DNA from 3 places in the Chryseobacterium hilariae genome. Region 1 is predicted to be linked to each of the others. Evidence: riboswitches for the same ligand, from Rfam matches in the RefSeq annotation. Region 1 holds a riboswitch; each other region holds the start of a gene.
What was found. A riboswitch is a leader RNA that binds a small molecule or an ion and turns the genes downstream of it on or off. The one in region 1 is predicted to bind cobalamin.
Positions count from the first base shown of each region.

Region 2: linked by a shared signal. The riboswitch ahead of ACMGDK_RS08005 (TonB-dependent receptor plug domain-containing protein) and the one ahead of ACMGDK_RS10840 (TonB-dependent receptor plug domain-containing protein) in region 1 are both predicted to bind cobalamin.
Region 3: linked by a shared signal. The riboswitch ahead of metE (5-methyltetrahydropteroyltriglutamate--homocysteine S-methyltransferase) and the one ahead of ACMGDK_RS10840 (TonB-dependent receptor plug domain-containing protein) in region 1 are both predicted to bind cobalamin.

Region 1 covers NZ_JBLFFJ010000003.1:289,641-293,925, reverse strand. The annotation lists gene ACMGDK_RS10845 (DUF5074 domain-containing protein) at 1-841, opposite strand, end outside; gene ACMGDK_RS10840 (TonB-dependent receptor plug domain-containing protein) at 854-2,713, opposite strand; cobalamin riboswitch at 2,745-2,919, opposite strand; gene ACMGDK_RS10835 (cytidine deaminase) at 3,153-3,635, opposite strand; gene namA (NADPH dehydrogenase NamA) at 3,734-4,285, shown strand, end outside.
Region 2 covers NZ_JBLFFJ010000002.1:248,468-252,752, reverse strand. The annotation lists gene ACMGDK_RS08015 (cytochrome-c peroxidase) at 1-835, shown strand, start outside; gene ACMGDK_RS08010 (transporter) at 832-1,833, shown strand; cobalamin riboswitch at 2,002-2,188, shown strand; gene ACMGDK_RS08005 (TonB-dependent receptor plug domain-containing protein) at 2,355-4,285, shown strand, end outside.
Region 3 covers NZ_JBLFFJ010000001.1:264,507-268,791, forward strand. The annotation lists gene ACMGDK_RS01235 (NADP-dependent oxidoreductase) at 1-112, shown strand, start outside; gene metE (5-methyltetrahydropteroyltriglutamate--homocysteine S-methyltransferase) at 168-2,498, opposite strand; cobalamin riboswitch at 2,793-2,977, opposite strand; gene ACMGDK_RS01245 (Lrp/AsnC family transcriptional regulator) at 3,132-3,593, shown strand; gene ACMGDK_RS01250 (carboxymuconolactone decarboxylase family protein) at 3,645-4,118, opposite strand; gene ACMGDK_RS01255 (Lrp/AsnC family transcriptional regulator) at 4,223-4,285, shown strand, end outside.

The DNA of each region.
Region 1 (4,285 bases):
GTGCTGTTGCAGCGCTCATATCCATCTTGTAAACGTTTTTCCCTGAAGTGAAATAAAACTTACCATTGGCAATTTCAAGGTTCGTAGCATTGGCAATACCTGTTAAAGTAGTTGTTTTTGTAATGCTTCCTGTGCTTGAGATCTGGTAAATATAAGAATCAGCAGTTCCTGCAGCAATAGCATACACATTTTGGTTGCTTGAAATGATCTTGTTGATGTTTCCTGCTGGCAGCGTGATCGTAGACTGAACATCGTTAGTAGAAGTATTGATATAAGTAATCTTATTTCCAAAACCAAATGAAGCATTCTGAACAAAAATATTGTTTCCCGCTTCTACAATTCTTTCAGCAGCATCTGTGAAAGTGATTTTTTTGATGAAAGAACGGTCTGAAGCTTTATAGATGCTTACATACTTGGCTCCTAAATATTTATCATTCGTTACATAAATATTGTTGTTGGCAAAAGCCATATATCGGGGAGCATTAAGTTCAGCGGTAATCTCGCCATTCGCTTTAAAGTTATAGCGGTTTGCGATCTGGATCTTATTGGAATTATTCAATAACAGATATGCATTTTCACCATTGAAAGCAACCATCTGTAAAACGTCACCTAATTTTGCTCCTCCATTATTAAGGGCAAAAACATTATCCTGTTTAAGGTTCAGGTCTGCACTTACAAACGTTACGTCACCTTCAGGTTTTCCGAAAGTACCTTCATTAGCGATTAAAAAACCATTGCCATAGAATATTTCCGGCTCATCATTATTATCACTGCTACAGGACACGATGCCCAAAAGAAGTGTAAAAGAAAAAAGAAGAGGTAGAATTTTGTTCAGTTTCATAATATTTTTAAGTTAAAAATTAATAGTTGCGTACATACTGTAATTTCTCTTAGGCATCGGATATAAAGATACCGTCTGATAAAATGTATTGGTAACATTGTTCACTTTAAATCCTAAAGTGTATTTCTTGAAAAGTGAGGCGGAAATTCCGGTATTTAAAATAAAATAAGGATCAATAGCTGTAGATCTTTGTTCATCCGTAGTTGTGTAGGTAAGACCGTTGAAAAGCCCTTGTGCATATAGCTTAAAGAATGAATAGCCATACTCGATATTTCCGACAGCTTTATGGATCGGAACATACATCATCTGCATTTCAGTATTCTTGTTGACAGATTTCGAATAAGTGTACCCTGCATCCAGCTTTAAAGCATGTTTTCCGAATTTCTTATTCCACTTAACCTGTGATTCCAGCCCGTAAGATTCAACTCTGTACGTATTCACAGGAGCCCAGTATCCGTAAGGTGTAGGAAGCCAGTTGATGAGGTTTTTGATGTCCATATAATAAGGACTCAATGTAATTTTAAAATCTCCTAAGCTGAACTCATGGCTCATGTCAATGTTCGTGGACGTTTCAGGAAGCAGATCCAGGTTTCCTCCCGGCTGCCAGTAAAGATCATTAAAAGAAGGATACCTGAAATTTCTTGAAAAATTGACTCCCATACGGTACCATTGTAAAGCATCCCATTTTCCCGAAAAAGAATACAGAAGGGGAGAAGAGATATCCTCTACAAAATCCTTCTTGATACCGGCTTCAAAACGAAGCTCCTTCGTGGCAAAATATCTGATTAAGCCGGATAGAGAACCTACATTTCTGCTGATAACCCCAATTCCGGATTGATTGTCTTTTTCTGCTTGATAGCCTTCACCCTTATTCACCTGGAATTCCCCAATAACATTAATGTTGATTTTTGGAGTGATGAAATAGTTGAAGTCATTTTTGAAAATATAGTTCTTTCCCTCTGCACCACTTGTTTTAGGCTGGTTAAGATCTGAAAAATACTGAAAATTATCTTCCGTATAAGCCGCTTTTAAGCTGTTTGAAAGATTACTTTTATTGATATCCCATGCGATCAGGCTTCTCAAAGTCTGCGCGTTATATTTTGTTCTGTTTCCAATTTGTTCAAAAACAGGATAATGCTGTGACGCATCGAACATCTGATTCTGCCATGAAATAGTCTGATGATCAGCAATTTTATAAGAAGCTCCGATGTTAACTGAAGTATTGTAATATCTGCCGTTAACATTATAAAATCCCGTGCTTCCTACAACAAACTCTGGGACTTTATAATCATTTTGGCTTGTAAAATAGCTTCCCGAAACCTTAACGCTTAATTTATCATTGCTGAATGAAGCTTGCATAAAATTATTATAAGTATCAAAAGAGCCCGCCTCCGAATAAACAGAACCCTTGAAGCCCCTGTTGAAATCCAGAATATTATTTAAATGAATGCTTCCTCCAATAGCCCCGCTGCCATAAACAACACTGCCTCCGCCAGCTTTTATATCAATCTGGTCATATCCGAAAAGTGGAATATTATTCACATCTCCCTGTCCTAGAAAGCTGGAATTAATATTAATTCCGTTCCACACAAAAGCGGTCTGCTGAGCTGTTGTTCCCCTGAATGAAGGCGAAGAAACCGCCCCACGGCCATTTTCTTTCACATAAATAGAAGACTGAAAGCGTAAAAGTTCAGAAAGATTAGCTGAGTTTTTCTCGAGATCTTTTGGAGTGATCGTACGTACCGGATGGAAAAGCTTTACCTTGCTCATCTGGCTGTCAAAAATATAAATGGTGTCAACCGCTTTCTCCTGTCCGAAGAGAAAGCTGCCGTAAGACGAACAAAGCAGTAATAAAGACCTTTTTATATCCATACTATTTTACTTTTCCTCCGAAAGTAATACGTTTTGAGTTATAATTTTGGCAGGTCTCCTGACTTTCGCTTTCTGCACCTTCCCGTATAAACAGTGGTTTTTTGCAGAAATCTTATTGCGATTTACAGTTGCGGGGACAGTTTGGGAGTTACACCCAATTCCCTATTATTTCCAAAATGCTGGAAACCAAAATTTTTGCAAAGATAACTTTTTAAATTTATTGCACAAAAAGACAAAAAGTCAATTGTGAGTGGTCAATTGTGAATAGTGAATAGTGAATAGTGAATTTTGCTTCGCAAGGAAATTTATAAATGTATAAATGATCAGTATTGAACATGACAGTACAAAATTGAAAATAATTCTTAAATTAACAATTCACTTGCAAAGCAAAATTCACTATTCACATCAACCAAAATTTCCTATTCACAAAATTTCACCTTTACAAAAACGATGAATCAAAATAGAAAGGAAGCAGGTCTTTAATAGAATGTACCTTCACCACTTCATCATTCATGCTTGAAAAATAAAGGATGATGTTTTCGTTCTGTTTCGTTTCATATTCTATTAAACTTTGCCGGCAGGCTCCACAAGGTGGAATCGGAGGATTTTTCTCATGAAATTCTTTAGGACCTCCAACGACAAAGATCTTTTTTACCTTGACATCCGGAAAATTGGCTGCCACCCAGAAAAGAGTCGTTCTTTCTGCACATAACCCCGATGGATAGGCTGCATTCTCCTGGTTGTTACCGGAATAAATTTCACCGTTTTCCAGTAAAACGGCACATCCTACAAGGAAATTCGAATAGGGCGCATAAGCATTTTCACGGGCCTGAATCGCTCTCTCAAATAAGGTTTTTTCTATATCGTTCAGTTCACTGCTGTTTTTAAAATGCTCGTAACTGATCTGTATGTCTTTTTTCATATATTAGTAAGACTAAAAAGGGGGCCAAATTTACTTCTTTTTCATCACTTCGACAATGTTTTTTTTATTCATCATTAAATTGAAAATCAAAAAGTAAAATGTTATACACACCAGTAAAATTTAGAAATATAGAATTGAAAAACAGATGGGTAATGTCTCCTATGTGTATGTATTCATGCGACAATGGATTGGCTAATGATTTCCATTTTGTACATTATGGAAGCAGATCCCAGGGCGGAACAGGCCTTATCATGGTTGAAGCTACGGGAGTAGAGCCACGCGGAAGAATTACCAACCACTGTATGGGAATCTGGAATGATCAGCAGGCGGAAGAGCTTAGAAAAATTGTTGATTTTGTTCATTCCCGTTCAGAAAGTAAAATAGGGATCCAGCTTGCCCATGCCGGAAGAAAAGGTTCTACATGGAATAACCTGCAGATCCCTGTTGAAGAAGGATGGGAAACCGTAGCGCCAAGTCCTATTCCTTACCATCCTACTGAAAGGATTCCGCATGTTCTGACTGCTAACGAGATTAAGGAACAGGTACAGAACTTTAAAGAAGCAGCGAAAAGAGCTGTAAAGGCAGGTTTTGATATTATAGAAATTCACGGCGCACACGGATACCTTATCCATCAGTTTTTGTCACCACTT
Region 2 (4,285 bases), on a different contig from region 1:
ACTTTCCAGAAATAACACCATATCATGTGGTTTCTGTCATATTCAGGAAAATGCTTTCACGCATCATGGTCATACGGTGAGCCATGGTGTTGATGACAGAATTGGAATCCGTAATGCACCACCCATTCAGAACATGGCATTCCTGAAAAGGTATATGTGGGACGGCGTGATTCATAATCTGAACGAACAGCCGATCATTCCGATCACGGATGCCAATGAAATGGACAGCTCCATGCCTGAAGTAATTTCTAAATTAAAAAATGATCCGAAGTATAAAAAGCTTTTCATAGAAGCTTATGGTGACGAAAACATAACCGGTGAAAGAGTATTGAAGGCTTTGTCACAGTTTATGATAAGCATGATTTCCGCAGATTCTAAATACGACAGAGTTAAACAGGGAAAAGAAAACTTCACCTCTGAGGAATCTCAGGGAATGGCCCTTTTTAGCCAGAAGTGTGCTTCCTGCCATAGCGGAGAATTTTTCACGGATGAAAGCTTCAGGAATACAGGGATGTATTTTAATGTCCAGTTCAAAGATGCAGGACGTCATCGCGTAACTCTTGATCAGAACGACTGGATGAAATTCCGGGTACCGAGCCTCAGAAATGTGGAATATACTGCACCGTATATGCATGACGGAAGATTTTACACGCTGAGCGCGGTTCTTAATTTCTATTCCGATAGTGTGGAAGACAATCCCAATCTGGATCCGCAGCTGAAACAGAACGGACATGTCGGAATTGCTATGAATGCGCAGGAAAAGCAGTTGATCATCGCCTTTTTAAAAACCTTATCCGATCAAAACTTTATTTCTAATCCAAAATTTGCAGAATGAGCATCATGAACATGAGAAAAATAATTTTTATACTGAGCCTGACACTATCATGGGTTTCTCAGGCTAAAACAATCAACGACAGCCTGTATATCGCAGATCCTATAAACAGTATTGTATTTGATGACTGTGATGCTTGCGGCTGTGCGGCAGGAAACGGATCTTCCGGTTTTGAGTCTTTGCTGAACCCGCAGTTTATCGGGATCAAATATTTTGTCCAGCATTATAAAGCCAAAGAAAACCTTTTTGTAAAAGATCTTACACAGGATCAGTATTTCAATACCCTGCAGGTTTGGGGAAAAATTCCATTGACAGAAAAGCTGAGTGTATACGCCAGCCTGCCATTTCATTTTCATGAGAAGAGAACCATGCAGGGTGATATCAACATTAATGGTATCGGAGATCTGAACTTGATGGGAATCTACCGGATCATCAGTTCCAAAGATAATTTTCATCAGTTCAACGGAGGTTTAGGGGTGAAAATTCCTTTGGGAAAATTTGATGAAAAAGGGGCTTCCGGCGTCAATCCAAGTTTTCAGCTGGGAACGGGAAGCTGGGATTATCAGGCTGCTTTAAACTATAAGTTTCAAAAGAATAAACTGGCTGTACTGATCAACACAGATTACACGGTAAAAACCGAAAACAAAAAGAATTACCGTTTTGGAAACCAGTGGAATTACGCTGCAACAGGTTTTTATCAGCTTGCAGGAAATGAAAAGACCATTTTCTCTGCCAAGGCTGGACTTCAGGGTGAAGTCTATGATCAAAACAAACAGTTTGATGAGGCATTGCCTAACACAGCCGGAAGTGCTTTATATGGAAAACTCGGTTTCGAGGCTTCGTATAAAAAGTTCAGTCTGGGTGGTGAAGTCATGTTGCCTGCATATTCTAATTTGGCAGGAGTGATATTGAAGCAAAATCCAGGTTCAGTGTTTTTATCAATTTTGGAATTTAATATCATGGTGGCTTCGGACCCTCAGCCACCAAGTCAGGGTTCTTGAATGTTCATTACAATACAAATCAATTTTATAATTTATTGTAATTTCTAAAAACCGGTGGCTGAGGCTCCCGAAGCCACCGGTTTTCATACATCTTCTAATCTATCTGCTGTTTTTCATCGTATTGAGAATTAATTTATTATGCCGTTATTGCATATATTAAGTTATTTTCTATCTTTGCCGCAATCTGGTGCGCTGTGAAAAGCACTTAAAAGGGAACCTGGTGAAAATCCGGGACAGACCCGCTGCTGTAAGCTCCACATCAAAGTTTTTGAAGAGTATATCCACTGTTTTTTTTAATGGGAAGGATTTCAAAAACGGAGTAAGTCAGAAGACCTGCCAGAAGATAAACGTTTGATGCTTTCGTGGAATAAAGCTTAGGACAACAACGATTCTGTGCAGTAACAGCTGCGCTTTATCTTTGCTATCTTATATCCATTAGCGTCAGCATTATTCTCAATGAGCTAATGGTCAGAAAATGTACTGCTTCACAGTTTAAAAAAGGAGTTATCACATTATTTGTGATGGCATCTCAACTTATATTCTCTCAATCCGGAGACACAATCAGGGAGAAAACTATTCTTCCTATCCAGCTTTACAAAAAAGATTTTAAAGAAATTCTTCCTGCACAGGTACTTTCCGGCGAACAGCTTGAAAGGCTGAACAGTCAGTCGGTGGCCGATGCTTTACGGTATTTTTCAGGAGTTCAGATCAAAGATTATGGCGGGATGGGCGGCCTGAAAACGGTGAATATCCGGAGTATGGGAAGCCAGCATGTGGGAGTTTTCTATGACGGCATCCAGCTGGGAAATGTACAGAACGGAATAGTGGATCTTGGAAAGTTTTCATTGGATGATCTTGAAGCCATTTCTTTATACAACGGTCAGAAAAGTGAAATTTTTCAGCCTGCAAAGGATTTCGGATCTTCCGGATCTATTTATCTTCAACCTAAAATACCTGTTTTTAAAGGGAATCAGAAGACCAACTTGACGCTTAAGCTGAAATTAGGCACCATCAGTTTATTTAACCCTTCCTTCCGTGTGGAACAGAAGCTTTCAGAGAGAATTTCGGCAAGTTTCAGCTCGGAATTTGTACAAAGCGATGGATTGTATAAGTATAAATACGAAAAGAAAAATTCTGACGGATCTGTTGCCAATGATACCATTGCAAGAAGATATGATTCCTACATCCGGGCGAAACGTTTTGAAGGTGCCTTAAACGGAGCCATTAATGATGGAAGCTGGAGTGTACGCGGATACGGCTATATTTCCGATCGTGGAGTTCCTACGGCTATTGTTAATAATAATTTCACGCCTAAAGGTCAGCAGATGCTGGATGAAAATTATTTTGTCCAGGCCAGTTTCCGTAAAAAGCTGTTTCCAAAATTCGAAACACAGTTCAAAGCTAAATTTGCCTATGACTACACCCGGTTTTTAGATACGGCGAATGTGGCAACAACCGTTCTGCCGATAGATAATTCGTATGTTCAGAGAGAACTTTATTTTTCCAGTTCCAATATGTATTCTATTAATCAAAACTGGGATGTAAGTGCAAGCTTTGACTTTCAGTATAATAATCTGGATGCCAGCCTAAGGGATTTTTCATATCCTACACGATATACTTCGCTCGTTTCTTTGGCCACAACCTATCAGTGGAACCGGTTTAAATTTTTGGGAAATGTTCTGGGAACTTTTGTGCATGAAGAAGTGAAAATGAATGCAAAATCTCCCGATAAAACCGAATGGACTCCTTCCGCTTTCCTGAGCTATCAGCCTTTTGAATCCAAAGATCTTACCATACGGACTTTCTACAAAAGAGTGTTCAGGATGCCTACTTTCAATGATCTATACTACACGATGATCGGGAATGTTATGCTGAAACCGGAATATACAAATCAGTACGATGCCGGTTTTACCTATCAGAAACTCTATGACCATAAAGTTTTTAAAGGAATCTATGTGAAAGTGGATGGCTATTATAATGAAGTAGAAAACAAGATTATCGCCGTTCCTACTACCAATCTTTTCAGGTGGATGATGGTGAACCTGGGTGAAGTGAAAATCATCGGGGCAGACGTGAATGTTCAGGCTGAATTTGATATTAATAAATTGAAACTGAAACCTTTGGTAAGCTATACCTATCAGCGTGCTGGAGACTATACTGATAAAAGTGACGATTATTACGGGGACCAGATCTCCTATGTGCCCTGGCATGCATTGACCTTTACCATGATGGCAGACTATAAAGACTGGAGTTTCAATTACAGTTTTATGTACACCGGAGAGCGCTATGATGCCCAGCTGAATAATATCAAAGCCAATTATCTTCAGCCATGGTACACCCATGATTTATCCGTTCAGAAAAAATTCAACTGGCATTCTCATCAGATTAAAGCCGGTTTTGAAGTCAATAATGTCCTTAATCAATACTATGATGTGGTCAGGAATTATCCGAT
Region 3 (4,285 bases), on a different contig from region 1:
AGAAATAAAACCTGTCATCGACAAAGTTTTTTCGTTCGAAAATACTAATGAAGCAGTGAAATATGTAGAAAGTGGCCATGCAAAAGGAAAAGTAGTCATAAAGATGCTATAATTTTTTTGACCAAAACAAAAAAAGCAGGAGCTTAAAAACTCCTGCACAAATCCTATTATTTAACTAAATTTCCTTCTTTATCAAAAATTTTTGCGGCTTCTTTTGAAGCTTCTACCATGGCAATCAACGCCTTTTCAGTCTCATCCCAATGGCGGGTTTTCAAACCACAGTCAGGGTTTACCCAAAGCTGCTGTGCAGGAATAACGGCTTGCGCTTTTTTCAGCAATTCAACCATTTCTTCTTTTGAAGGAACCCTTGGCGAGTGGATATCGTAAACTCCCGGACCAATCTCATTCGGATATTTGAAATCTGCAAAAGCATTCAGCAGTTCCATCTGGCTTCTTGAGCATTCTATCGTGATCACATCGGCATCCATATCAGCAATATTCTGGATAATATCATTAAATTCAGAATAGCACATATGCGTATGGATCTGCGTTGCATCCTCCACACCGGAAGATGAAATCCTGAACGCTTCTACAGCCCATTTAAGATATTGCTGCCATTCGGATCGTCTGAGCGGAAGCCCTTCTCTGATAGCCGGTTCATCGATCTGTATGATTCTGATTCCTGCTTTTTCAAGATCATTCACCTCATCACGGATTGCCAGTGCAATCTGTTTACAGGTAAGAGAACGAGGCTGGTCATCACGTACAAAAGACCATTGAAGAATCGTTACAGGACCTGTAAGCATTCCTTTTACCCATTTCTGAGTTAAAGATTGGGCATATTGGGACCAGTAAACCGTCATCGGATGCGGACGGTGAACATCGCCATAGATCACCGGAGGTTTTACGCATCGGCTGCCGTAGCTCTGAACCCATCCGTTTTGAGTAAAAGCAAACCCGGAAAGCTGTTCCCCGAAATATTCCACCATATCATTACGCTCAAATTCTCCGTGAACCAGCACATCAATGCCGATTTCTTCCTGCCAGCGGATCGTTCTTTCTGTCTCTTTTTTAAGAAGATCATCATATTGCTCAGCGGTCAGTTCACCTTTTTTAAACTTCGACCTCCATGCTCTAACCTCTTTAGTCTGAGGAAAAGAGCCAATTGTTGTAGTAGGAAACAAAGGAAGCTGTAGAATTTTCTGCTGTTCCTCTTTCCTTATGCTGAACGGGCTGTTTCTTTTCGCATCATCTTCAGTGGTTACATCCACACGGTCTTTTACATCCTGATTGTGGATCAATGCTGAGGTTTTGCGGGTTTCAACGGCCTTTTTATTTTCTGCATATTGTTGTAAAGCCTGGTAATCTGCCTTTCCTGAAGCCAGCTTTTTCAAGGCTACAACTTCATCAACTTTTTGTTTGGCAAAAGCCATCCATTGCTTAATTTCAGGAGATAATGTCTTTTCGTTTGTCTCAAGATCCAGGTCATAAGGTGAGTGGAGCAGAGAACAGGAAGGGGCTATGAAAATTCTTTCTGAACCAATCGCATATACTGCTTTTTCGATGAAGCCTAATGATCTTTCAAAATCATTTTTCCAGATGTTTCTCCCGTCTATAATACCTAAGGATAAACTTAATGTTTGAGGAATAACATTTAAAACTTCATCCAGCTGTTCAGGACAACGTACCAGATCAATATGCAGGACATCTACAGGAAGGGAAGCCGCTAATGAAAGATTATCTTGTAATCCATCAAAATAAGTGGTCACGATGAACTTTAAATTGGGAAACTGTTTCCTGATTTCGGTGTAAATAAATTGATAGGTTTCCTTTGCTTTTTCATTTAAATCTAATGCCAGAAAAGGCTCATCAAACTGAATATATTCGGCACCGTGATTTTCCAGTTCTTTTAAAATCTGAAGATAAACAGGAAGCAGGTTTTGAGCCAGATCAAGCTTGTCAAAACCTTCTTCTTTTTCTTTTCCCAGAAGAAGATAGGTGAGAGGACCGATGATGACTGGCTTGGCATTAATTCCGGCTTGTTTTGCACTGACGAATTCACTGATGATCTTTTTGGAAAATAACCTGAACTGCTGGTTCTTATGAAATTCAGGAACAATGTAATGGTAATTCGTATCAAACCATTTTGTCATTTCCATGGCGGTAATGTCGAGACCGTCTTTCTGATAGCCTCTTGCCATTGCAAAATACAGATCAAGCTCAGAATTGGATGCTCTTGAGGCAATTTCTTTATAGCGCTCCGGAATGGCCCCGACAGACAGGGTCATATCCAGAACCTGATCATAATAAGAAAAATCGTTGCAGGGAACAAGATCAATTCTTGCAGCTTGTTGAAGTTTCCAATTTTGAAGGCTGATGTTTTTTCCGGTTTCCAGGAGCTCATTTAATGTTGCTTTGCCTGACCAATACTGCTCGCAGACTTTTTTGAGTTCTCTGTTGCTACCAATACGCGGATAGCCAAGTAGGTGTGTTTGCATTTTCTTTTTAACTTTTAATTAAATAATAAGGGTAAAGTTCTCTAGAGATGCTTCACAATGCCGCCGAAGAAAGTAATTTTAGAAATAGAAGAGATACAATTAGGACGTGATTTTTCTGTCAAATAAGAAAAATTGGCTTAAAGGTTTATTTTTGAAGCAAAGTTTTAAATTGGGTTCCTTATATAATAAAAAGCCAACATAAAAAAACTTTGCGTTTAAATCAAAAATTAAATTTAAAACCCAATACATTCAAAAGTATCATCTGTATGATCTAAAGCTTCAGACCGCGAAAGCATTGTCAATTCAGAACAGGCAGGTCTCCTGGCTTGTAACGGTCTTTATCATCCTTCCCGCTGTTGGCAGTGGATCTCCCGGATAAAAACTTTTGGTGTGCTACTTACAGTTGCGCGACAGCTCGTGATTCTCACACGATTCCCTATTAATCTACGTTATGTAAAACCTCTTCTGTTTGATGAAGTATGTTAAAGAACAAAATCTGTGTCAAAGGTATTAATTAAAGTGAATTGATTGGCTGAATTATAATAATTAGGAATATAGTTTGGTTTGACTGTATTTTTAAAGTTAAATATTCTGTACATTTGAAAAATATAACCTCAAAAAGAATATTATTCTGTGGAAAGACTGGATGAAAGGGATCTTCAACTGCTTAGAATCCTGCAAAAGAATGCGAAATTGACTGTAAAAGAGATTGCAAAAGAAGTCAATCTTTCACCTTCACCTGTTTTCGAACGGATGAAAAGACTTGAGCAAGAAGGATATATCAAGCATTATGCAGCCGTTCTGGAAGCAGAGAAACTGAATCGCGGGTTTACAGTTTTTTGCCAAATCAAGCTTAAGATCCATGACCGTTCTGTAGGAAATCAGCTTGTAGAAGATATTTTACAGATTGATGAAATTGCTGAATGCTATAATATTTCAGGAGACTTCGATTTTCTCCTTAAGGTTCAGGTAAGAGATATGAAACATTACCAGGATTTTGTATTTAATAAGCTGGGCTCATTGGATTCCATCGGAAGTGCACACAGTACTTTTGTGATGGCTGAGGTTAAGAATATTCACGGAGTGAGTATATAGAAAATAAAAAGCAGTACCTCAGCGGATACTGCCATTATAATCTTTAAATCATTAAATTTTTTGATCTTTAAATAAAATTAACTGCTCCATTCTCACTACTGCATTTTGTTGATATTCTTCAGTCAGATTAAATATTTTCCCCAGTTTTTGGGAAGCACTGATAAAACTGATAAAGGTGCAGAGCTCCGAAATTTCTTTTCCGGAAAAGAATTCTCTCAACATGCTGAAATGGCTCTTGAGTATGGAACGGTGATCTTTAGAGAATAGCTCTGCGAAGCTTACGGCTACGGAAATTTTAAGATCTGACTGACTGAAATTGGGTCTTCCGCCTTTTACCATACAGTATTCACAGCCATTGCCAAAAGCCATGGTTCTTCGCACCTGCTCGAGTAAATTGGGATCTAATGCTGTATTCTTAAAGAAAGTCTCTTCAAGAGAATTCCAGTTTGCAAGTATTTCCGGATTGTGCCCGATTAACTTTTCAAATGGTGTATTTCCATTGTCTGAAAATTCAATTGTTGTCATATTTTTTATGTCAAATTTCTGTCTAATTCATGTGATTTTAAAATGGATTTCATGGTTAAATTTTATAATTTTGAAGATTTCAACTGATTTAATTTCAAAGTACAATGAAAATCGTTTTAGACGAATTTGACCATAAAATTTTACGGTTACTGACTGAAAATTCCAGG